Regions from separate parts of the Allobosea sp. 05T439 genome, predicted to be linked through region 1. Evidence: predicted binding sites of a transcription regulator. Region 1 holds the regulator's gene; each other region holds the start of a gene.
What was found. The regulator LexA, encoded in region 1, represses DNA repair genes until DNA is damaged. The targets are predictions, from matches to a motif close to TGTTCNNNNTGTGTTCNG.

Region 1 (7,353 bases):
CGCCCGCATCGAGGCCTATAAGCGCCAGGAGATCGCCGCTGCCAAGGCCGCGGTTTCCCAGGCTGAGATCGAGCAGCGCGCCCTGGCTGCCGGCCCCGTGCGTGGCTTCACGGCCGCTCTTGCCGCGAAACACGCGGCCGGCAAGCCTGCATTGATCGCTGAGATCAAGAAGGCCAGCCCGTCCAAGGGGCTGATCCGCGCCGATTTCGACCCGCCATCGCTGGCACGCGCCTATGCCGATGGCGGCGCGGCCTGCCTGTCCGTACTGACCGATGCCCCCTCTTTCCAGGGACAGCCGGAATTCCTGCAGCAGGCGCGCATGGCAAGCGGCCTGCCCGCCCTGCGCAAGGATTTCCTCTATGACCCCTATCAGGTCTTCGAGGCTCGCGCCTGGGGCGCCGACTGTATCCTGATCATCATGGCCGGCGTCGATGACGGGACAGCCCGCGCGCTGAACGAGGCGGCAAAGTCACTCGGCATCGACGTGCTGGTCGAGGTTCACAACGAAGCTGAGCTCGATCGCGCCCTCGAGCTCGACAGCCCCTTGCTCGGCATCAACAATCGCGACCTTCGCAGCTTTGCCGTCGATCTCGCCGTCACCGAGAGACTTGCACCGCGCGTCCCCGCGGACCGCATCATCGTTGGCGAGAGCGGCATCTTCAGTCATGCCGACATCGCACGGTTGCAGCGCGCCGGCGTCAACACCTTCCTCGTCGGCGAGAGCCTGATGCGGCAGGACGATGTCGCCGCTGCGACCCGTGATCTCCTGACCGGTTCTGCGCGCAGCGCAGCATGAGCAAGCTCAGCCATCTCGACGCCAGCGGCCAGGCCCATATGGTCGATGTTGGCGACAAGGAGGAGACCTCGCGCATCGCTGTCGCCGAGGGCTGTGTCGTCATGCAGCCCGGGACCCTGGCGATCGTGCGCGATGGCGACGCCAAGAAGGGCGACGTGCTTGGCACGGCGCGCCTGGCTGGAATCATGGCCGCCAAGCGCACGCATGAACTGATCCCGCTCTGTCACCCGCTGCTGATCAGCAAGATCAGCGTCGACCTCACCCTGGACGAGACATTGCCCGGGGTGCGCGTGAGCGCTGAGGTCAAGATGAAGGGACAGACCGGCGTCGAGATGGAGGCGTTGACCGCTGTCGGCGTCGCCTGCCTCACAGTTTACGACATGGTCAAGGCGGTCGACCGGGCGATGCGGATCGAAGGCATCAGGCTCGTCCACAAGTCAGGTGGAAAATCCGGCACCTTCGATCTCCCGGAAACTGCGCGATGAGCCTCACGCCCGTCCCCGTCGCCCTGAAGGCGCTAATCGACAGCGTTCCGGCACCGACACCATCAGAAACCCTGCCACTCGCACAATGCGTAGGGCGCGTGCTCGCCGCCGACCTGCAGGCGCTTCGGACCCAGCCCCCCTTTGCCAACTCCGCAATGGACGGATACGCCGTTCGCGCAGACGATATTGCGCCGGCAAATGAATTGCGTGTCATCGGCGAATCGGCTGCCGGTCGTTCCTTCTCAGGGATGGTCCGCTCCAATGAGGCTGTTCGCATCTTCACCGGTGCTCCGATTCCGGAGGGCGCCGATACGATCTTGATTCAGGAGAATGCGGACGGCGTCGGCACTGCGACGATCCGCGTGCGCGAGGACGCCGAGCGCGGCAAGTTCGTTCGTCAGGCAGGATTGGACTTCTCCGAGGGCGAGGTGTTGCTTCTCGCCGGCAGCCGGCTCGACAGTGCGAGCCTCGGCCTCGCGGCAGCCATGGGCCACCCCATGCTCACTGTGCGTCGGAAGCCACTGGTCGCGATCCTCGCGACTGGCGACGAACTGGTCCAGCCCGGCGAGCCGGTTGGACCCGACCAGATCGTCGCGTCCAACAGTTTTGCGCTCGCCGCGCTGGTCGAGCAGGCCGGCGGCACGGCGCTCGATCTCGGGATTGCCCGCGATGATCATGCCGATCTCGCCGACAAGATTGGCCAGGCACGGAAGGCCGATGCCGATGTGCTGATCACCCTCGGAGGAGCCTCGGTAGGTGAGCACGATCTCGTCCAGGCAGCGTTGATCGGTCAAGGCATGGCGCTCGGCTTCTGGAAGATCGCCATGCGGCCGGGCAAGCCGATGATGATGGGCCGCCTCGGCCGCATGGTCGCGCTCGGCCTGCCCGGAAACCCCGTCTCGTCCATCGTTTGCGGACATCTCTTCGTCGTGCCCCTGCTCAGGACCCTCCTGGGCGTACCGGAACCGGAGCGCGATCTGAGTGAGCCTGCAATCGTCGGAAGAAATTTGCCGGCAAATGATGAGCGGCGAGACTATATGAGGTCGGAACTGACGCTCACTCCGGAAGGATGGCTGGCAACGCCCTTCGCCAAGCAGGATTCGTCGATGCTGGCCACTCTTGCCCGCGCCGACGCGCTACTCATTCGCGAATCGTTTGCTGCGCCGGCAAACAAAGGCGACAACTGCCGGATCATCCGCCTACGCTGAGCGCGCTTGCGGAACACAACGCGAACCTGTATGGTGTTCGTGCTTTGTTTCGATTCCATACAAAGAGCGCCGGCGGGAACCATGCTGACACGCAAACAGTTCGAACTGCTTCGTTTCATCCAGGAACGCCTGCGCGAGACAGGGGTGCCCCCCTCCTTCGACGAGATGAAGGACGCGCTCGATCTGCGCTCCAAGTCCGGTATCCATCGCCTGATCATGGCGCTGGAGGAGCGCGGGTTCATTCGCCGCCTTCCCAATCGAGCCCGAGCGCTGGAGATCATAAAGCTGCCCGAAGGGGCCGGCGGCCCTCAGGCGACGCGCGGACGGTTCAGCCCCTCCGTCGTCCAAGGGGGGCTTGGCAAGGTCCGGCCGATCGCACCGCCCCCGGACGAAGATGTGCGCTCCACGGTTGCGATTCCGGTCATGGGGCGGATTGCCGCCGGTACACCGATTTCCGCCATCCAGAGCCGCAGCCATACCGTGGCACTGCCTGCCGACATGCTTGGCCCCGGTGAACATTTTGCCCTCGAGGTTCGCGGCGACTCGATGGTGGAAGCCGGCATTCTCGACGGCGATACGGTGGTGATCAAGCGTCAGGACACGGCCAATACCGGGGATATCGTCGTGGCTCTGATCGATGACGAGGAAGCAACGCTGAAGCGACTGCGCAAGCGCGGCTCCTCGATCGCGCTCGAGGCTGCCAATCCCGCCTATGAGACAAGGGTGCTGGGACCGGACCGCGTCAAGATTCAGGGCCGCCTGGTCAACCTGATGCGGCGCTACTGAAGCGGCTCGTGTTCTTCGACAGCCGCCAGCGGCAAAGCCGGCGTGCTTGCAGGCCGCTCCCGCTTGCGGCTCCAGGGACGATCGACACCATCCTGCTCTGATAGATGGGCGCGCCAGCCGCCCTTGTTGCCGACAAGGGCGGTCGCGCCATCGCGCGACAATGCCCTGCGGTCGATCAGTCGTGCTGCGCACGGAGCGTTCCACGGAATCGGCGTGATGACGAGATCGGCGCGCCGACAGTCCTCGACGATGGCCAGGCGATCACGTGCAAAGGCAACGCTTCGTCCATCCTTGCTGCGGACGACACAACCCAACGTGTCGCAGGCCGCGCCTTCCCGCAGGCTGTTGTCGTCAGTCCGGCGATTATCGCCATCTGCGTTCAGCCATTGCTGCAGCACGAAGCGGCTCGGTTGCCCCGCCAGGATGACCATCGCCCCCGCGGACCAGGATGCCGGAACCATCGCGTTCGATCAGGATGTCGGGCCTGTCGGGCTTCGCTGCCACGAGCAGTCCCGCGATCAGGGGGGCGACGGCCAGGAAGCGCAGCGGTGTCGTCCAGAGCGTGATTCAGAGAAGCGCAGCGGCAAAGCATGCGAGCGCCGCGGCCCCGAATGCAGGAATGATCACCGCGGAGTGGTCGAATCCCGCAACCCAGCGCGCGGATTGCAGCACATAGTCCGAAGCGACTCCCATGAGCGCCCAAGCCGGCCAATCCAGGCCGAAGGGATAGGCGAGCACGCCGAAGACAGCGGCAGGCATGACGATCAGGGAAACGAAGGGCAAGGCGAGCGCATTGCCGAGCAGACCGAAGGGGTTGAAGGTCTGGAAGTGATAGGCACCGAACGGTGCGGTTGCGACCGTCGCCAGCACGGTCGTGACCGTGAGCCCGACCACCGCGATCCAGATCGGCCGTAGCGGCCAAGGCAGGTTCGCCGGCGCCTCGGAGTGGCCGCGATCCTCCCAGCGCTCGGCAAAGGCGATCAGCGCCGCGACAGCGCCAAAGGACATCTGGAAGCTTGGACCAAGCAGCGCGTCAGGCTCGCGCAGCAGAACGATCATCGCAGCGAGAGCCAGATTGCGCATGCTGAGCGCCGGGCGATCGACGAGAATCGCACCGAGCATGACCAATGTCATGATCAGCGAGCGCACCGTCGCGACCTCGGCTCCCGAGAAGATGCAATAAGCCGTGGCGCCGAGCATCGCGGCCAGGGCGGCGAGTTTCTTTATGGGCCAGCGCAATGCCAGCGTTTGCGATAGCGCCAGCAGGCCACGGACCAGGCCGAAGATCGTGGCGGAGGCCAGCACCATGTGAAGGCCCGAGATCGAGATGATATGATAGATTCCGGCCGCGCGGAGGTCGATATTGGTCGCCTCCGTGATGAGGCCGCGCTTGCCAGTAACCAACGACGCCGCCATCGCGCCAGCCTGCCCTCCCCCGATCCCGGCGATGCGCTCCGTCAGGGCATTGCGCGCCCGGTCGACCGTCGCGCGTATCTGAAGCTCGAGCGGTGGCTGCAAGGGTGGTGGGGCGAGCGTGATCTTTCCGGGGATGGTCCCGACTGCACCAAGCCCTCGGAAGAAGGCGTCGCGCCCGAAGTCGTAGCCACCTGGTCGCACTGGACCGGGCGGCGGCAGGAGGCGCGCGACGGCAGCGATGTGATCGCCCGGCGAAACCGAACCACCTTTGACGTTGACCCGAACCCGCCGTGGCAGGCGTTCAGGCTCCACCCCGGCAATGCCGGTCACCAGGATCACGAGGCGCGCGCCGGCGTCGCGCGCCTCGACCGATTCGACAAAGCCGGTGAGTTGTCCCACGCGCATTCGATCGAGCATCGGTGCTGCGATCGTCGCCGTGCGCCAGGCCGCGGCACCAAAGCCGGCGAAGATGGCAGCAAGGCCGACGCAAGCGAGCATGACCGGGCGTCGGGCGCGCGACAGCGCTGCCATCGCAGCGGAGACGCCAAAGCCGGAGAGCGGGACCCAGAAGGATGGCTCGCGATCAGCCGCGAAATAGAGCAGAATGCCGGCTCCCATCAGCACCGGCAGCCAGAGAAACAGCCTTCTTCGTCCGGCCTCGATCGCGATGGCGCCCAGGAAGCGCGCGCGCCATTCGGCGAGAAACAACCGAATGGCAGCGTCCTGAAACCATATCTCGGGAATGCGGAATGGTACGGCGCGAACACGCGCGCCGCGCAGCCGGCTCGGGTCTGGCGGCGCCTCGCGCATAGGCCGTCCCTCGGTCAGCCAACCAGATGCGATCTTGCGCTTAACGTCGGCCCCATCAGCATGTTACAGGGGCGGCGTCGGTTGTCATGTCCCTTCGACGTCTTGTTCCTCTGCCGCTCTGTCGGCCTCATTTCCCGTCCTGCCGGAGCCTGCCTTTCATGAGTGATGCGGTCGTTACGCGCTTCGCGCCGTCTCCAACCGGATTCCTGCATATCGGCGGCGCGCGTACCGCGCTGTTCAACTGGCTCTATGCCCGTCGCCATGGCGGCAAGATGCTGCTGCGCATCGAGGACACCGACCGCGAACGCTCGACCGAGCCGGCCATCGCGGCGATTCTCGACGGCCTGTCCTGGCTTGGCCTCGATTGGGACGGCGAGACCGTCTACCAGTTCGCCCGTGCGGCCCGGCACCGCGAGGTCGCCGAGCAGATGCTCGCCGCCGGCAAGGCCTATTATTGCTATGCGACACCGCAGGAACTCGAGGAGATGCGCGAGAAGGCGCGCGCCGAGGGCCGTCCCATGCGCTATGACGGACGCTGGCGCGATCGCGATCCGGCAACCGCGCCGGCCGGCGTGAAGCCGGTCATCCGCCTGCGCGCGCCGCAGACCGGAGAGACGGTGGTCGAGGACGAGGTGCAGGGCCGCGTCGTCTGGCAGAACGAGAATCTCGACGACCTCGTGCTGCTGCGTTCCGACGGCAACCCGACCTATATGCTCGCTGTCGTCGTGGACGACCATGACATGGCCGTGACCCATGTCATCCGTGGCGACGACCATCTCACCAACGCCGCCCGCCAGACCCAGATCTACCAGGCGATGGGCTGGCGCGTGCCGAGCATGTCGCATATCCCGCTGATCCATGGGGCGGACGGCGCGAAGCTCTCCAAGCGCCATGGTGCGCTCGGTGTCGATGCCTATCGCTCCATGGGCTATCTGCCGGTGGCCCTGCGCAACTACCTCCTCCGGCTGGGCTGGAGCCATGGCGACCAGGAGATCTTCTCGACCGAAGAGATGGTCTCGCTGTTCAATCTTTCCTCGATCGGCCGTTCCCCGGCACGCTTCGACTACGCGAAGCTGGAGAGCCTGAACGGGCTCTACATGCGCCAGTCCGATGACCGTGACCTGCTTGATGCACTGAAGAGCATCTTGCCGGAAATCGGCCCCGCGCACGGCCTCGGCCCCGAGCTCGATCCGGCTCTCGAAGCCAAGCTTCTTGCTGCGATGCCGGGATTGAAGGAGCGAGCCAAGACGCTGATCGAGCTGCTCGACAGCGCCTCCTATCTTTTTGCCAAGCGTCCGCTCGCACTCGATCAGAAGGCGGCGACGCTGCTCGACGAGGGCGCCCGCCAGCGCATGCCCAGCCTGGCAGAGAAGCTTGCCGCGGTGAACGACTGGACACCGGCTCCGCTCGAGGCCGCGGTCCGGGCCTTCGCCGAAGAACATGCCCTCAAGCTCGGACAGGTGGCGCAGCCGCTGCGGGCCGCACTCACCGGACGGAGCCAGTCGCCCGGCCTGTTCGATGTGATGGCGGTGCTCGGCCGCGAGGAAACGCTCGCTCGTCTCAGCGATCAAACGTGATCAAAGGCGGGGCAGCCCCGCCTTTGTGATTGGTTGAACCCCAAGGGCAAATGGGCTAGTGACGCCGCATATGCCGAGGGTGTCCGAAGCGGCGCCCCGGTATGAATATTGCTTTAATATCAGTCGGATGTACCTTCCTTTGCCTGCAATCCCGTCACATGGCCGTTACGCAGAGCCACTCGGATGATGATTGCCGTTCCGGCACCCATTCGTGCCGGCTCGGATGGAACGAAGATTGATCAGCAGCGAGCCTGAAAGGATCGGTATCGATGAGC
Region 2 (7,715 bases), on a different contig from region 1:
TCTGGCTCGTTGCGCTGATCGATCTCGGTTTGCTGCCGGGCTGCATTGCGCCCGAGTCCGTTGCAGAGACAGAAGCGGGTGCTAAACCGGCGGAATGAAGCCGCTCCCTCCTCCACTTCCCTTCGACCCGCTCGATCCCGTCGCCCTGACGCAGGCGCTCGTGCGATGCCCCTCCGTGACACCAGTTGAGGGGGGAGCACTTGCTCTGCTCGACACCGTTCTGAGCGCGGCTGGGTACTCGGTCGATCGGCCGGTATTCAGCGAGCCCGACACGCCGGATGTCGAAAACCTCTATGCCCGGATCGGCACCGAGGGGCCCGTTCTGGTCATAGCCGGCCATACCGATGTCGTTCCCCCGGGCGACCTCGCGCAATGGTCGCGCGACCCGTTCTCCGGCCAGGTCGAAGACGGTGTCCTGCATGGACGCGGTGCCTGCGACATGAAGGGCGGGCTCGCCTCGATGATCTCGGCTGCGCTGCGCTTCCGCCGCGATTATCCGGATGCGCCGGGCTCGATCGCCTTTCTCGTCACGGGGGACGAGGAATCGGTTGCCGTCAACGGCACCGTCAAGCTGCTGGATTGGGCGAAGGCACGCGGCGAACGCTTCGACCATTGCCTGCTCGGCGAGCCGACCAACCCGGCGACGATGAGCGACATGATCAAGATCGGCCGCCGCGGCTCGCTGACCGGCCGGCTGGTCGTTCACGGCAAGCAGGGCCATGTCGGCTATCCGCACCTCGCAGACAATCCGATCCGCGGCATGGTGCGCCTGCTGGCAGCGCTCGATGCGACGCCACTCGATACCGGAACGGCCTATTTCGATCCGAGCAATCTCGAGGTGACCACTCTGGATGTCGGCAATCCCGCGACGAATGTCGTTCCAGCCCAGGCAAAGGCTGTCTTCAACATCCGATTCAACGATATCTGGACGCCAGAGAGCCTCGCCGCCGAGCTCGACCGGCGGCTGCGGGACGCTGCCGGCAACCAGGTGCGCTACGAGCTCGAAGTTCAGCCGACGAATGCGGTCGCTTTCCTGACCGAGCCGGGGCCGTTCGTCGCGCTGGTCGCCGATGCGGTCGAAGCCGAGACCGGCACGCGCCCGGCACTCTCGACGACGGGCGGCACCTCCGATGCCCGCTTCATCAAGAGCTATTGCCCGGTCGTCGAGTTCGGCGTGGTCGGCCAGACCATGCATCAGATCGACGAACGGGTCGCGGTCTCCGACCTGCTCTGCCTGGAACGGATCACGCACCGCCTGCTCGAAAGCTACTTTGCTGCAACGCAACAAGGCGCTTGACCCCAAACCGGATACGCCGTTTACTGCATTAGACGAAAGTCTAATGCCACGTATCCGGAGTACCCGGCCATGGCTCTTGCTGCCGATGACGTGCTGCGCTCGCTACGCGGTTCATGGCGCCTGATGACCGACGGCGCCGAGGCGCTGAAGGAACTCGATCTCAGCCGCGACGGGTTCTGGCGCTCCTTTGCCGCGCTCGTGCTCACCGTGCCAGCGCTGGTCGCGATCCTGGCGGCCGAACGGCAGATTGCCGGGCTGTCCAACGCCGGGAACATGTTCGATTCCCCCGCCCTCATTGCCCGCGTGCTGGGCGCCCAGTGCCTGGCGATCATCGCAGTACCGGCGCTGCTGATAGGCCTCGCCCCGAACCTCGCCCATTCGCCGCGGCTGACCAGTTTCGTCATCGCCTGGAACTGGGCCGGCATCGTCTCGGCCAGCCTGATGGCGGTACCCGCCACTGTCTTTGCAATCGGCTGGTCGAACCCCGCCATCGCGACGATGCAGGCGATCGCCTTCGCGGTCATCGTGCTGCGCCTTCGCTATTGCGTGGCGCGTGCCGCCTTCGGCGCGCAAGGCCATGTCGCGCCCGCAATCCTGCTGGCGAGCGTGATGGCCGACTATTCGATCATCCGCGTCTTCGGCCTGGCGGGCATCTGAGCCCGGCTCAGTAATCGACGCCGGCGAGATAGAGCCCGCAGGATGGAGCAAGCGCCGCGCATTGCGAGCGGTCGCGCGCGGCCAGCACCTTGCCGACCTTGTTTTCAGGCCAGCGCCCCGCTCCCACCATCTTCAGACAGCCGACCATCGAGCGGACCTGATGATGCAGGAAGGAGCGGGCATGGGCGTAAATCACGATCTCCGAACCCTCCCGCGTCACATCGAGCCGGTCGAGCGTCCGAACAGGCCCGTTCGCCTGACATTCGGCGGCCCGAAATGTCGTGAAATCGTGGTGACCGACGAGCGCCTTGGCAGCGCGGTCCATGGCTTCATGATCAAGTCTGAAGGGGACATGCCAGAGTCGGTCCCGATCGAGCGCCGGCGGTGCGCGTCGGTCGAGCATGCGGTAGATGTAATAGCGGCGCCTAGCCGAGATGCGCGCATCGAATTCGTCGGACACAGCCTCGGCGCTCAGAACCGCGACCGGCAGATGCTTCAGGCGGGCATTGCTCGCGTCACGCACGACATCGGTGCGCCACTCCTTGTCCAGAACGACATGGGCGACCTGATGCGTCGCATGGACGCCGGCATCGGTGCGCCCGGCGCAGTGCAGGCGGACGGCATGACCACAAAAGGCCTCGACCGCTTCCTCGATGCTCTGTTGAACCGACGGACCGTTGAGCTGACGCTGCCAGCCGGAGAACGGCGTTCCATCATACTCGATGACGAGCTTGTAGCGGGGCATCAGAATATGATGCCGAAAACTGGGAACCGAACTTTGGGCGACATCATGCGGGCGCCCTAGATCCGATGGCCGGGATCGAGCCGCGCGCCGCGCAGGAATTCGCTCCCGCTCATGGGCGCACGGCCGGCGCGCTGAACCTGAAGCAACCTCACTGCGCCCTCGGCGCAGGCGATCGTGCCCTCACCGTCCAGCAGCGTGCCCGGCTCGGCAGCGCCGCCAGCCAGCGCCGTACGCAGGATCTTGAGCCTCTCCGGCCCCTTTCCGAGATKGACCTCGGCAAAGGCGCCTGGAAAGGGCGAGAGCCCGCGCACGAGGTCATGGACCTGCTGCGCTGGACGCGCCCAGTCCAGCTTCGCCTCGGCATTGGCGATCTTGGCAGCGTAGGTCACCCCCTCGACGGGTTGTGGAGTGAACTGCAGCCCGCCACGCCCGAGCGCAGCCAGGGCGCGCACCATCAGGTCGGCGCCAAGCGAAGCCAGCCGATCATGCAGTTCGCCGGCCGTCATATCGGGGCCGATCGCAAGCTTCTCGACCATGCCGACCGGGCCGGTATCCAGCCCCGCCTCCATCTTCATGACGCAGATGCCACTCTCGGCATCGCCCGCCATGATGGCCCGCTGGATCGGGGCAGCGCCGCGCCAGCGCGGGAGAAGCGACGCGTGCAGGTTGAGGCAGCCCAGTTCCGGCAGATCAAGGATCGCCTGCGGCAGGATCATGCCATAGGCGACGACGACCGCGACGTCGGCCTGATGCGAGGCGATCACCTCGGCAGCTTCGTCGGTCTTCAACGTCTTCGGCGTGAACACCGGAATGCCGAAGCGCTCGGCGGCGCGATGCACCGGGGACGGCTTCAGATCGAGACCACGACCGGCCTGCGCCGGGGCGCGGGTGTAGCAACTCACAACCTCGTGGCCCTGGCCGATGATCTCGGTCAGGGTCGGCACGGCGAAATCCGGTGTGCCCATGAAGATGACGCGCAAACTCATGCGAACAGCGCCGCTTTCTGATCGATACGGATCATTCAGGCCGCGCTGTCGCGACGCGCCGCCTTGGCGAAACGCTTGGTGACACGCTCGCGCTTCAGCCGCGACAGGTGATCGATGAAGAGCACGCCATTGAGATGGTCGATCTCGTGCTGAAGGCAGGTGGCGAGCAGGCCGTCCGCCTCGATGTCCTGCACCTTGCCGTCGAGATCGAGATAGCGAACCTTCACCCGCGCCGGACGCTCGACCTCCTCGTAATATTCGGGGATCGAAAGGCAGCCTTCCTCATGGATGTTCAGCTCCTTGGAAGACCAGGTGATTTCCGGATTGATGAAGGTCATCGGCGCCTTCTCCTCCTCCGGCTTGGCGAGGTCGATCGTCAGCAGGCGCAGCGGCACGCCGATCTGGATCGCTGCCAGGCCGATGCCGGGTGCGTCATACATGGTCTCGAGCATGTCGGCGGCGAGCGCCTTGATCTCGGGCGTGACGGCCTCGACAGGTTTCGAGACCTGGCGCAGGACTGAATCGGGCAGGATGACGAGAGGGCGAATAGCCATAGGGCGCTCGAACCGGTTTTTCTTGCTGACGCCGCGGACATAAGCACTTGTTGGCGGGTGGTCAAACCGTTCCGCTTTCGTTCGGCATGCGCACGCGAATCGGCTAATCTGCCGTCATGAACGGAATTGCCTTCACGCTGCTCGAGCGGCCGGTCACCTGGAGCGAGGCCGCCCTTGCCTTCGCCGGTAGCAGCCTGTTTCTGCTTGTGCTCGTCGCGTTGTCGCTCTGGCGCAGTTCGCGCGGGCGAGCGATCGAGGCCGTCATCGCTGCCGAACGCGCCCGCGAGATGGACGACAAGGTCGCCGAGATGAACCGCATGCAAGCCGAGATGACGGGCCGGATGCAGACGATGGCCGAGATTCTCTCGACGCGGCAGGCCGACCTTGCCCGCCTCGTCGCCGAGCGGATGGACGGCCTGCGCCAGCAGGTCGGCTCCGGGCTCGAGCAGAACGTCAAGCAGACCACGGAGAGCCTCGGCAAGCTGCAGGAACGGCTTGCGGTCATCGACGCTGCCCAGAAGAACCTGACCGACCTGACCAGCGAAGTGGTGACCCTCAAGGACGTGCTCTCCAACAAGCAGGCACGTGGCGCCTATGGCCAGGGCCGGATGGAGGCGATCATCCGCGACGGGCTGCCCGCCGCCTTCTTCTCGTTCCAGCCGACGCTCTCGAACCGCAACCGGCCGGACTGCCTCGTCACCCTGCCAGGAGACGGGCGCGGCCTCGTCATCGACGCCAAATTCCCGCTGGAGAGCTTCACCATGCTGCGCGAAGCGCGTGGCGAGGAGGCAAAGAAGGCAGCGGGCGTGCGCGTGCGCGGCGATGTCGGCCAGCACGTCAAGGATATCGCCGAGCGCTATTTCGTGCCCGGCGAAACGCAGGACATGGCCCTGCTCTTCGTGCCGTCCGAATCGATCTATGCCGACCTGCACGAGCATTTCGACGACGTGATCCAGAAGGCCCATCGCTCCCGCGTCATGGTCGTGTCGCCGTCCCTGCTCGCCCTGGCGATCCAGCTGATGCAGTCGCTCATTCGCGATGCCCGCATGCGCGAGGAGGCTCGCGTCATCCAGACCGAGGTTGGCAGGCTCCTGACCGATGTCCGCCGGCTCGGCGAGCGGGCCGAGAAGCTCGACCAGCATTTTCGCCAGGCGCAGGAGGATGTCGCCGGCATCCGCACCTCGGCCGGCAAGATCACCAGCCGCGGCGACAAGATCGGCGCGCTCGAATTCGATGAGCCGGCGAAGAGCGAGCCGTCGCTACCCTTCGCCAAGGGGCTCGAGCTGAAGGCCGCCGAGTGATCAGCCGCGGTTGAGCACGGCCGAAAGCTCCGGCTTGACGTTCAGCGTCTGGAAGACGACGCAGTAGCGCTCGGTCAGCTTGAGCAGAGTGTCGAGCTTGTCCTGTGGGGCGTCGCTCTCGACATCGAAGGACAGGCGGATCGCCTTGAAGCCGACGGGCGCATCCTTGACGACGCCGAGCGTGCCGCGGAAATCGAGATCGCCCTCGGCCCTGACAGTTCCCTTCTTCAGTTCGATTTCAAGGGCGGTCGCMACCGCCTTCAGCGTGACGCCGGCGCAGGCGACCAGCGCCTCAAGCAGCATGTCGCCGGAGCAGAGCTCGGCACCGGTTCCGCCGGTCGCCGGGTGCAGCCCGGCCAGGGCGATCGCGCGGCCGGTCTCGACCTTGCAGGCGATATGCTGGTCGTCGAGTTCGCCACGGGCCTTCAGCGTGATCACCGCGGCGTCGGGCGCCTCGCGGTATTTGTCCTTGAGCGGAGCCTGGAGGGCGCGAAGCGCGGTGACGTCCATGGTTCTCAACCTTCTTCAGACGAGCGGCGATGTGCCGCCGTGATAAGCCTGTCGCCGACGCGGGGCCAGCCCCAACCCGGCATGGGCGTCTCGCGCCTCACCACCACATGCCTGCGGTCTCGGCGGCCTTGTGCTGATGCGGCTCTCCGTTCGCGAGGGAGCGATCGAGAGTGCGCAGGACCTCGCGCTTGCTCGCCTCGAAGGCTGGAGAGAGCCTGTCGCGCGGACGGGCGAGAGGATTGTCGAATTCATCGAAGATGCGGCCGGGGTTCGGCTGCATGACGATGATGCGATCTGCCAATGTCACCGCCTCCTCGACATCATGGGTGACCATGACGACGGTCGGCCGGCTCTCCTCCCAGAGCGCCAGCAGATGGCCGTGCAGGCTTGCCCGCGTCGTGGCGTCGAGCGCCGAGAAGGGCTCGTCCATCAAAAGCAGCTTTGGCCGTGTCACCAGGGCGCGCGCGATGGCGACGCGCTGCTGCTGCCCGCCGGACAGTTCGCGCGGCCAGCGCTTCTCGTAGCCGGCGAGCCCGACACGCACGAGCGCATTCGCGACCAGTCCCTCGCGTGCGAAGGGCGTCAGATGCGACAGGCCGAAGGAGACATTCTCGGAGACACTGAGCCAGGGGAAGAGGCGCGGCTCCTGAAAGATCACGCCGACATCGGCGCGTGGCGCCAGGATCGCCTCGCCGTCGAGGCTGACGCGGCCGGCGCTTGGTTGGTCCAGCCCGGCGACGAGCCGCAGTAAGGTGGTCTTGCCGCAACCGGAGCCGCCGACAAGCGCGAGGATCTCGCCGGCGGCCACGGTGGTGGTGACAGCAGACAGTGCCTGTGTGCCGTCGGCATAGGTTTTGGAGAGGCTGTCGAAGCTCAGCATCGAGGATGCCTTTCAGAGCTTGTCGCGACCCAGATCCTGCCAGGCGAGGAAAGGCCGCGTGATGGCGAGAAGCAGGCCATCCGCCAGTTTGCCGAGCACGGCGAAGGCGATGATGGCCGCGATGATGGTGTCGGGACGGCCAAGCTGCTGGCCGTCCACAAGCAGATAACCAAGGCCCTCGCTCGCTCCCATGATCTCGGCCGCAACCACGAACATGAAACCAAGGCCGAGGCCCGAGCGCAGCGCGGTGAACCAGGCGGGCAGGATCGCCGGCAGCAGCACCCGCCGCACCATGGCGAAGCGGCCGAGCCGGAAGACGCGCCCAACCTCGATGATCTTGCGATCGATCGAGAGGATCGCCGCCGCCACGCCGAGATAGACGGGGAAGAACACGCCAACGGCAATCAGCGCGATTTTCGACGCTTCGAAGATGCCGAACCAGAGGATGAAGAGCGGCACCCAGGCAATCGAGGGAATCGCTCGCAGAGCCTGCAAGGTCGGATCGAGCACGCTGCGCGCCAGAGGCAGGGCCCCCGTCAGCGCGCCGAGCAGCGTGCCGACAGCCGCTCCCAGCCCGAAGCCGGCGGCAACACGCCAGAGCGTGGCCGACGCATGGGTCAGGAGTTCGCCCGAGACGGCGAGTTGCCAGAGCGTCTTGCCGACCACGCTCGGCGGCGGCATCAGACGACCATTGGCCAAGCCGGCACCGACCAGGAACTCCCAGAGAGCAGCCAGAAGAAGCGGCAGCAGCAGGCCGGCCAAACCGAGGCCGCGGGGTTTCCGGA
Region 3 (10,349 bases), on a different contig from region 1:
ATATGGGCCCCTCCGGACAGCGCAATGGATTCGATACCGCCAAGGCACCCCGCTTCGAGGTCACTCCCAACGGCAACGGCGTAAATCTCGAGGACGAGATGATGAAGGTGGCCCAGAACCAGTCCGACTATCAACTCGCCGCTTCGCTCTACAGCAAGGGCCTCGGACTGATGAAGATCGCGATCGGTAAGGGCCGCTAAGGCAGCGGACGCAGGAGCAGCAGCCTCATGGATCTTCTCAAGAGCATCGCGGTGGCGACATCGGGCCTGCGCAGCCAGTCCGGCCGCATGCGGATCATCGCCGAAAACCTGGCCAACGCCGATTCGGGACCGGATCGCGCCGGCGTCGATCCCTACCGCCGCAAGATTCCGACGTTCCAGCGGCGGGTCGACCGTGAGCTCGAAGCCCAGGTCGTCGATCTCGGCCGCGTCCAGCGCGACCAAAGCGCCTTCCGGACGAAATTCGAGCCCGGCAACCCCGCCGCCGACGCCACCGGCAATGTCAGCATGCCCAACGTGAACTCGCTGGTCGAGACCATGGACATGCGCGAGGCACAGCGCAGCTACGAGGCCAACCTCAACCTGATCTCCTCCACGCGCCGGATGATCCAGCGCACCATCGACATCCTGCGCGTCTGACCGGCGCCAGCGGAACGGAACCTCGCACCATGGCCACATCCAGCTTCGCCGCCGGCGCTTACGCCTCGACGCAGGGTCTCGGCGCCGGCAACCTGATGCGCAAGCCGCTCGGTGCGGCCGCCGGCGCCAGCGCGGGCATGCCGGATTTCTCCTCGCTGATCGGCAAGGCGCTGGAAGCAACCGCCGATGCCGGCCGCAAGAGCGACATCCAGACCGCGAGCGTGGCCGCCGGCCGCTCCGATATCGTCGATGTCGTCACGGCGGTCGCGGAAAGCGAGGCCGCGATCGAAACGCTGGTTGCGGTTCGCGACCGCGTGATTGCGGCCTATGAGGAAATCATGCGGATGCCGGTCTGATTCCCGGCTCGATCAGGACGCAAACCATGACCTCAGGCGCCATCCTCGACGTCGCGCGCGACGGCATCGTCGTTTTCCTCAAGGCCGGCGGCCCGCTGATGATGGTCGCGCTCGGCGTCGGCCTCGCCGTCTCGCTCGTCCAGGCCCTGACGCAGATTCAGGAGCAGACCCTGATCTTCGTCCCCAAGATCGTTGCGGTCTTTGCCGCCATGATGCTGTTTCTGCCGTTCATGGGCGATGCGCTTGCAGGCTATATGGGGCGGGTCGCCGTCCGAATCGCCACGGGCGAATGAACCTTACGCTGCCGCGACCGGCTCTGGGGCTGCCGCAGTGGCGTCCCGAGTGGCGCAGGGGCCCAGCCGGCACGATGCAGATCGCGATCCTGCCCGAGATCGGCGCGCTCTTCGTGCTCGTCTTCGCGCGTGTCGGCACCCTCGTGATGCTGATGCCCGGCATCGGCGAACGCTTCATCTTCTCACGCGCGCGACTGTCGCTGGCCTTCTTCATCGCATTGATGATCGTCCCCATGGCGCGCACGATCATCACCCCGCCCGGCGACATGCCTGCGCTGGTCGGCCTTCTCATCAGCGAACTCCTGATCGGACTGACCATCGGGCTCAGCGTGCGCCTTGTGATGGCCTGCCTGCAGAGCGCCGGCGCGATCGTGGCCCAGACCATGGGCCTGGGTTTCGCGATGACGGTCGATCCGACCGGAGGCATGCAGAACCCGTCGATCGGCAACTTTCTGACGATGCTCGGCATCACACTGATCCTGGTCACCGACCTCCATCACGTCGCCATCGCGGCGATTCATGAAAGCTACCGGCTCCTGCCGCCCGGGGGCTTTCCGGACGTCGGAGACATGATGACCCTGGCGATCCGTGCGGCGACGCAGGGCTTCGCCCTCGCCGTTCAGATTTCCGCGCCCTTCATCGTCTTCGGTCTGCTCTTCAATCTCGGGCTCGGCGTGCTGGCGCGGATGATGCCGCAGCTTCAGGTCTTCTTCCTCGCCGTACCGGCCTCGATCCTCGGCGGCATGCTCGTGCTGCTCGCCGTCGTCGGCGTGATGATGGGCGTCTTCCTCGAGGATCTCGGCAACTTCCTTCGCCAGTTCACCGGCAACTGAGGAGCGGCGATGTCAGAGGATGCCGACAACGAGGACAGGACAGAAGACCCGACCCAGCGAAAGCTGGACCAGGCGATCGAGAAGGGCGACATCGCCCGCTCGCAGGAGATCGGCACCTTCTTCGTCCTTTGCGGTTTCACGCTGGCGCTGCTGGTCGGAGCCGGCTGGTCGGCGAGCAGTGCGGCGCTCTCCCTGCGCTCCTTCCTGATGAACGCGCATCAGGTGCCTTCCAGCGGCGAGGCCTTCTTCAACGTCACCAAGCAGGGCGTGATGGCGGGCTTCATGGCGCTCGGCCTGCCCTTCGCCTTCATCCTCTGCGCCGGCCTTGCCGGTGCGCTGATCCAGCACAAGCCGCTCTGGACCTTCGAGCCGCTGATGCCGAAATTCAGCCGGATCTCGCTGATGGCTGGGGCCAAGCGGATCTTTGGCAAGGAGGCCTGGGTCAATTTCGCCAAGGGGCTCGCCAAGATCCTGTTGATCGGCACCGCCGTCGGCCTGACGCTCTGGAAGGAGCACGACCGGCTCGAGAGCTTCGCGCAGATGAGTGTCGCCGCGATGCTGCCGGCGACGCTGTCACTGACGATCAAGCTGATGGCGAGCGTACTCGCGCTCTTCGCAGTGATCGCGATCGGCGACTTCGTCTATCAGCGCTTCAGCTGGTACCAGCGTCAGCGCATGACCAAGCAGGAGCTCAAGGAGGAGTTCAAGAACTCCGAAGGTAATCCCGAGGTCAAGGCGAAGCTGCGGCAGATCCGCGCGCAGCGGGTCAGGAAACGCATGATGGCCGCGGTGCCCAAGGCGACCGTGATCATCACCAACCCGACCCACTTCGCCGTCGCGCTGCAATACGAGCAGGGCATGGGCGCCCCGCTCTGCCTCGCCAAGGGCGTCGACGCGCTTGCCCTGAAGATTCGCGAGGTCGCGGGGGAGCATCGCGTGCCGATCGTCGAGAACCCGCCGCTGGCCCGCGCGCTCTATGCGACGGTCGATATCGACGAAGAAATTCCTGTCGAACACTATCAGGCCGTCGCCGAAGTCATCGGTTACGTCTTGCGCCTGAAGGGTAGGCGCGCCTAACTCGCAATCTGCGCGACCTGCGCGCTAAGCCCCTCGCTGGCGGCGAGGAGGCGTGAAACGGGACGGACCAGCCGCATGAGCGGAACCACGGCGACAACCGCGATCGATCGCTCCGACAAGCCGGGCCGTATCGGCCTGATCCTGCTTGTCGCCGGCTTGCTCGTCGGAGCCGCGATCGCGCTCGGCTTCATCGCCAATGAATGGGCGCAGCCGCTGATCCTGGGCCTGCTGGCCCTGCTTTCAGTGATCGGTGTCTTCGGCCTCTTTGCCTTTTCCATCGGCCTTGTTCAATTCTCGGGCCGCGCAGCGCGCAATGACCTGACCAAGGCCATCGTCGACAGCGCCGATGACGGCGTCGTCGTCACCGAGGGCGAGAACCGCATCGTCTACGCCAACGAAACCTATCTGGCGCTCGCCGGAGCCCGCGGAGCCAGCGACATCAAGCCGGTCGAACGCCTGTTTACCGGCCGCCCGGAGGTGTCGGAAGCGATCTACCGTTTGGCGACCGCCGCGCGCGAAGGCCGCCGGCTGGCGGAGGAAGTTCGGCTCGAGCCCGCCCTCAACGGTCGCGACACGGTCGGTTGGTATCGAATCCGGGTATCCCCCGTGCGCCGCGAGGGCAAGGCCGCCATGCTCTGGAGCGTCTCGGACGTAACGCCCGAGCGTGAGCGTCAGGAGAACGCCTTCCAGGAACTCCAGCACGCGATTGACTATCTCGATCATGCGCCGGCCGGCTTCCTCTCGATCGACGCCGATGGCGAGGTGCCCTATCTCAATGCCACGCTCTCGGGCTGGCTCGACTATGACCTCGCGCGGTTCGGCTCGGGCGGACTGCATCTCGACGACATCGCGACCTCGAACGCGGCTGCCCTGATCCAGGCCATTCGCGGGCAGCCCGGCGATGTCCGCGTCGAGGTCCTCGATGTCGATCTGCGCCGGCGCAATGGCACGACCCTGCCGGTCAGGCTGCATCATCAGGTCGCCTTCGGCAGCGACAGCCGCGCTGGCCCCTCACGCACGCTCGTGCTCAACCGGACGACCGGCGAAGCCGGGTCCGACGGACGCAGCGATGCCGAAGTGCGCTTTGCCCGCTTCTTCCACTCGACGCCGATGGCGATCGCGACCGTCGACCGCAACGGCGCGATACTGCGCTCCAACGCCGCCTTCACCCGGCTGACGCAGCAGGGCCGCCAGCCCGCGACGATCCAGGATCTCGTCGCGCCGGGCAGCCTCGACGAGGCGCTCGCAGCGACCATGGCCGGCAGCAGCGACATCGCCCCGCTCGATGCCAATCTCTCGGGCGAGGACGGACGTTCGGCCAAACTCTATCTCTCTCCGGTCGCAGCGACCGAGGACAGCGATGGTGAGCGGGCCATCGTCTATGCGCTGGAGACCACCTCCGAGCGCAAGCTCAAGGACAATATCGACCAGGCCCAGAAGATGCAGGCTGTCGGCCAGCTCGCCGGCGGCATCGCGCACGATTTCAACAACGTGCTCCAGGTCATCATCAACGCGTCCGAGTTCCTGCTCGCCAGCCACAAGCCGACCGACCCGTCCTTCCCGGACATCATGCAGATCAAGCAGAACGCCTACCGGGCGGCCTCGCTGGTCCGGCAGTTGCTCGCCTTCTCGCGCCGCCAGACGCTGCGCCCGCAGGTGCTCGAGCTCGGCGATGTGCTCTCCGATCTCTCGCTGATGCTGAAGCGCGTCGTCGCCGACAAGGTCTCGCTCGACATTCGCCAGGGCCGCGACCTCTGGTCGGTCAAGGCCGATCTCGGTCAGCTCGAACAGGTCATCGTCAATCTCGCGGTCAATGCGCGCGATGCCATGCAGGACGGCGGCAAGCTGCAGGTCCGCACGCGCAACGTCGCAGCGGAGGAATGCGCCGGGTTCGGCCATCAGGCCCTGCCCACCGCGGACTATGTCATGCTCGAAGTCGAAGACAGCGGCACCGGCATCCCGGCCGAACATCTCGACAAGATCTTCGAGCCCTTCTTCACCACCAAGGAGGTCGGCAAGGGCACGGGCCTCGGCCTTTCCATGGTCTATGGCATCGTCAAACAGACCGGTGGCTTCGTCTTCGTCGATTCGACCCTCGGCAAGGGCACGACCTTCCGCATCTTCCTGCCGCGTCACGTGCCGACGGAAGAGGAGATCGCCGCCGACAACGCCGCCAAGGAAGCCCCAAAGAAGGTCGCAGCCGATCATACCGGCGCCGGCGTCATCCTGCTGGTCGAAGACGAGGACGCGGTGCGTGCGCTCAATGCCCGCATGCTGATCTCGCGCGGCTATACCGTGCACGAAGCGGCCTCGGGCGTGGAGGCCCTCGATATCTTCCTCAAGCATGACGGCAAGATCGATCTCGTCGTCTCCGACGTGGTCATGCCCGAGATGGACGGCCCGACCCTGCTTGGCGAGCTGCGTCAGCGCAACCCGGCCACCAAGGTCGTCTTCGTCTCCGGCTACGCGGAGGAGGCCTTCCGCAAGAACCTGCCGGAAGGCGAGCAGTTCCACTTCCTGCCCAAGCCCTTCACGATGAAGCAGCTGGTCGAGACAGTGAAGGCCGCGATGAGCTGAGGCGCGACGCCGCGCAGGTAGCGAGGCGCGGCGTCCACGAACGATGCGGGCAGCGCGATGTCGGACGGGAACTCACGCAGATACCTGATCCTGCTTCTCGCCCAGACCCTGTGTGCGATGGTCGTGCTCGCCAATGTGCGGGGCATTTTCCTCCTGCTGATCGACAATATCGGAACGATCATGACTGCCACTCGCGGCAGCGCGTTGCAGACCGCGCTCGCGGTCCTGATCGGCCAGGCCTGCTACTGGTGGCGCCTGCGTCATGTGACCATCCCCGCCACCTATGGCGGCCTGGTGATCGGCCATTTCGTCTCCTTCGCAGCCCGGATCGGCTTCATCTTCGGCGGCGCTCTGTTCTCGCTCTATTATCTCCGGCACGTCCCGGAGCTCGATCTTGGCTATCTCGATCTCAGCTGGCGCGGGGCACTCCTCATCGCCGTCATCTTCGCGCTCTACTGCTATACTCTGGAGCTGGAGCGMCTCGGCAACGCGATGCAGATCCGGGCCATGCAAGCGAAGGGCGACAGCCGGGCTTAAACAGCTCTGCAGGGAGGCGACGAGTGAGAACAAAAAAAGAACTTGAAGACAGGAACAAACCGTGACCATATTTGCTCACGGCGCACATTGAGAAGTGATCGCGCCCCTGCCATAAGGAGCGCACGTTGTGAATCAGGCAAATCTCCGGCTCGTGGAAGGCTCTTCGATGGACAAGGCTAAAGCGCTCGATGCGGCGCTCTCGCAGATCGAACGGGCTTTCGGCAAGGGCTCGATCATGCGCCTGGGCAAGAACCAGCAGGCGATCGAGATCGAGACCATCTCGACCGGCTCGCTCGGGCTCGATATCGCGCTCGGCGTTGGCGGCCTCCCCAGGGGCCGCGTCATCGAAATCTACGGACCAGAATCCTCCGGCAAGACCACGCTTGCGCTCCACACCATTGCCGAAGCCCAGAAGAAGGGCGGCGTTTGCGCCTTCGTCGATGCCGAGCACGCACTCGATCCGGTCTATGCCCGCAAGCTCGGCGTCAATCTCGACGACCTCCTGATCTCGCAGCCCGATACCGGCGAGCAGGCGCTCGAGATCACCGACACCCTGGTTCGCTCCGGCGCCATCGACGTGCTGGTGGTCGACTCCGTTGCGGCCCTCACGCCCCGCGCCGAGATCGAAGGCGAGATGGGCGATGTCCAGCCCGGCCTCCAGGCGCGCCTGATGAGCCAGGCCTTGCGCAAGCTCACCGCGTCGATCTCGCGCTCGAACTGCATGGTCATCTTCATCAACCAGATCCGCATGAAGATCGGCGTGATGTATGGCTCGCCCGAGACCACMACCGGCGGCAACGCCCTGAAATTCTACGCCTCCGTGCGCCTCGACATTCGCCGCGTCTCGACGCTGAAGGAGCGCGACGAGGCCACCGGCAACCAGGTCCGCGTCAAGGTCGTCAAGAACAAGGTGGCGCCGCCCTTCAAGCAGGTCGAGTTCGACATCATGTTCGGCGAGGGCATCTCGAAGGTCGGCGAACTAATCGACCTCGGCGTCAAGGCCGGGATGGTCGAGAAGGCTGGAGCCTGGTTCTCCTTCGACAGCCAGCGCCTCGGCCAGGGCCGGGAGAACGCCAAATCCTTCCTCAAGGCCAATCCGGACGTCGCGGCGCGCATCGAGGCCACGATCCGGCAGAATTCAGGCCTCGTTGCCGATCGCATCCTCGATGAGGCGACACCGACCGACGATGATCTCGACGAGGGCGACGCCTGAGCCTTATCTCCGCGCCAGCGGCAGGGTATTTTCGTCGGGCGGCCCTTCGGGGCCGCCCGTTTCTTTTATGCGCCAAGGCCTTGTCACGGGAATTCTGGACAGGTGCAAAGCCGCTGACTAGAACCGATCCCAACCAGCAGGCCCGCCCGGCCACCCATCCTGAAGCAGAGTTCGAATTGCGATGAGCGGCGTCAACGAAATCAGGTCCACCTTCCTCGATTATTTCAAGGCGAACGGCCATGAGGTGGTGCCATCGAGCCCGCTCGTGCCACGCAACGACCCGACGCTGATGTTCGCCAATTCAGGCATGGTGCAGTTCAAGAACGTCTTCACCGGACAGGAAAAGCGCTCCTACCAGCGCGCCACGTCGGCGCAGAAATGCGTGCGCGCCGGCGGCAAGCACAATGACCTCGACAATGTCGGCTACACCGCGCGCCACCACACCTTCTTCGAGATGCTGGGGAACTTCTCCTTCGGCGACTACTTCAAGGAGCAGGCGATCACCCACGCCTGGACGCTGGTCACGCGCGAATTCGGCCTGCCCAAGGAAAAGCTGACCGTCACGGTCTATTCCGAGGATGACGAGGCGCACGCGCTCTGGAAGAAGATCGCCGGACTTTCGGATTCGAAGATCATCCGGATTCCGACCTCGGACAATTTCTGGCGCATGGGCGACACCGGCCCCTGCGGCCCGTGCTCCGAGATCTTCTACGACCATGGCGACCATATCCCCGGCGGCCCTCCCGGCTCGCCCGATGAGGACGGCGACCGCTTCATCGAGATCTGGAACCTCGTGTTCATGCAGTATGAGGAGGCCGCCGGCGGCATCCGCACCAATCTGCCGCGGCCCTCGATCGACACCGGCATGGGGCTGGAACGTGTCGCCGCCGTGCTTCAGGGCACGCATGACAATTACGAGATCGACCTCTTCGCGACCCTGATCCGCGCTATCGCGGACATGACATCGGTCTCGTCCGACGGACCGATGAAGGCGAGCCATCGTGTCATCGCCGACCACCTGCGCTGCTCTGCCTTCCTGATCGCCGACGGTGTTCTGCCCTCGAATGAAGGCCGCGGCTATGTCCTGCGCCGCATCATGCGTCGCGGCATGCGCCATGCCCAGCTGCTCGGCGCCAAGGAGCCGTTGCTTCACCGGCTCGTGCCGGTCCTGACCCGCGAGATGGGCCAGGCCTATCCCGAACTGCTGCGTGCAGAGGCCCTGATCACCGAGACCTTGAAGCTCGAGGAGAGCCGTTTCCGCACCACGCTGGCGCGCGGCCTCTCGATCCTCGACGATGCTGCCAAGGATCTCGGCGCCGGCCAGAAGCTGAAGGGCGATGTCGCCTTCACGCTTTACGATACCTACGGCTTCCCGCTCGACCTGACCCAGGATGCGCTCCGCGCCCGCGATATCGGCGTCGATCTCGACGGGTTCGACGCGGCGATGCAGCAGCAGAAGGCGAAGGCGCGTGCCGCCTGGTCCGGCACCGGCGAGGCTGCGACGGAAAAGCTCTGGTTCCCGCTGCGCGACCGCGTCGGCGCCACCGAGTTCCTTGGCTACGACACCGAGACGGCCGAGGGGGTCGTCACCGGGCTGATCCGCGACAATGCGGAAGTCGAGAGCCTGAAGGCCGGCGAGACCGGTTTCGTCGTACTCAACCAGACCCCGTTCTATGGCGAGTCCGGCGGCCAGGTTGGCGATACCGGCACGATCACCGGGGCGGGCTTCGCCGCACAGGTTTCGGATGTGCAGAAGAAGCTCGGCGACATCTTCGCCCACGCGGTCAAGGTCACTTCGGGCGAAATCAAGCTCGGCACACCGGCTGAGCTTACAGTCGATCATGCGCGCCGGAGCACGATTCGCGCCAACCACTCCGCGACCCACCTGCTGCATGAGGCGCTCCGGCTCGTCCTTGGCGATCATGTCGCCCAGAAGGGCTCGCTGGTCTCGCCTGAGCGGCTGCGCTTCGATTTCTCGCACCCCAAGCCTATCTCCGAGGCGGAGCTGGCTCAGGTCGAGGATATCGCCAACGCAGCCGTGCTGCGGAACGAGCCGGTGGCGACCCACCTGATGAGCGTCGACGAAGCCATCGCTTCGGGTGCCCGCGCCTTGTTCGGTGAAAAATACGGCGATGAGGTCCGTGTCGTCTCGATGGGGACGACCGAGGCGGGCAAGGCCTTCTCGGTCGAGCTCTGCGGCGGCACCCATGTTTCGCGCACCGGCGATATCGGCATCGTCAGCATCGCCGGCGAAAGCGCGGTGGCGGCTGGCGTGCGCCGTCTCGAGGCGGTGACCGGCACGGAAGCCCGGCGTCAGCTCAATACAGATTCGAGGCGTCTGCGCGACCTCGCCAGCCTGCTCAAGGTCCCCGCGGCCGAAGCCGAGGCACGCCTCGCCGCCCTGGTCGAGGAGCGCCGCAAACTGGACCGCGAACTCACCGAGGCGCGCAAGAAGCTCGCCATGGGCGGCGGCGGCAGCGCCGAGGATCCGATCCTCGAGATCTCCGGGGCCAAGCTCCTGGCCCGCGCCGTCACCGGCGTCGAGATGAAGGATCTGAAGAGCCTCGCCGACGAAGCCAAGTCCCGCGTCGGCTCGGGCGTCGTCGCCATTGTCGGCGTCGCGGAAGACGGCAAGGCCGGCGTCGTCGTCGGTGTGACCGAGGATCTGACCTCGCGCTTCGACGCGGTGGCGCTGGTGCGCGCCGCCTCCGAGCAGCTCGGCGGCAAGGGCGGTGGCGGGCGCCGCGACATGGCGCAGGCCGGTGGCCCGGACGGCTCCAAGGCGCAGGCTGCGCTCGACGCCGTCGCAGCCGCGATGAGCTGAC

Region 2: a site for LexA is predicted at 4,307-4,324, ahead of AC1DIO_RS26720 (DNA recombination protein RmuC). Genes of this name have one in related genera too.
Region 3: a site for LexA is predicted at 6,337-6,354, ahead of recA (recombinase RecA). Genes of this name have one in related genera too.

Annotation. Positions count from the first base shown of each region.
Region 1 is NZ_JBFTKP010000012.1:126,619-133,971, reverse strand. Features, by position in the region: gene trpC (indole-3-glycerol phosphate synthase TrpC) at 1-796, shown strand, start outside; gene moaC (cyclic pyranopterin monophosphate synthase MoaC) at 793-1,281, shown strand; gene AC1DIO_RS16215 (molybdopterin molybdotransferase MoeA) at 1,278-2,489, shown strand; gene lexA (transcriptional repressor LexA) at 2,571-3,275, shown strand; gene AC1DIO_RS16205 (hypothetical protein) at 3,269-3,736, opposite strand; gene AC1DIO_RS16200 (ComEC/Rec2 family competence protein) at 3,843-5,501, opposite strand; gene gltX (glutamate--tRNA ligase) at 5,660-7,078, shown strand; gene gltA (citrate synthase) at 7,348-7,353, shown strand, end outside.
Region 2 is NZ_JBFTKP010000032.1:25,124-32,838, forward strand. Features, by position in the region: gene AC1DIO_RS26690 (DUF805 domain-containing protein) at 1-98, shown strand, start outside; gene dapE (succinyl-diaminopimelate desuccinylase) at 95-1,297, shown strand; gene AC1DIO_RS26700 (hypothetical protein) at 1,367-1,954, shown strand; gene truA (tRNA pseudouridine(38-40) synthase TruA) at 1,962-2,699, opposite strand; gene fmt (methionyl-tRNA formyltransferase) at 2,756-3,685, opposite strand; gene AC1DIO_RS26715 (peptide deformylase) at 3,721-4,239, opposite strand; gene AC1DIO_RS26720 (DNA recombination protein RmuC) at 4,356-5,540, shown strand; gene AC1DIO_RS26725 (OsmC family protein) at 5,541-6,050, opposite strand; gene AC1DIO_RS26730 (ABC transporter ATP-binding protein) at 6,148-6,930, opposite strand; gene AC1DIO_RS26735 (ABC transporter permease) at 6,943-7,715, opposite strand, start outside.
Region 3 is NZ_JBFTKP010000009.1:151,551-161,899, forward strand. Features, by position in the region: gene flgB (flagellar basal body rod protein FlgB) at 1-200, shown strand, start outside; gene flgC (flagellar basal body rod protein FlgC) at 228-638, shown strand; gene fliE (flagellar hook-basal body complex protein FliE) at 668-994, shown strand; gene fliQ (flagellar biosynthesis protein FliQ) at 1,021-1,287, shown strand; gene fliR (flagellar biosynthetic protein FliR) at 1,362-2,120, shown strand; gene flhB (flagellar biosynthesis protein FlhB) at 2,130-3,197, shown strand; gene cckA (cell cycle histidine kinase CckA) at 3,273-5,774, shown strand; gene AC1DIO_RS13175 (hypothetical protein) at 5,832-6,311, shown strand; gene recA (recombinase RecA) at 6,478-7,524, shown strand; gene alaS (alanine--tRNA ligase) at 7,706-10,348, shown strand.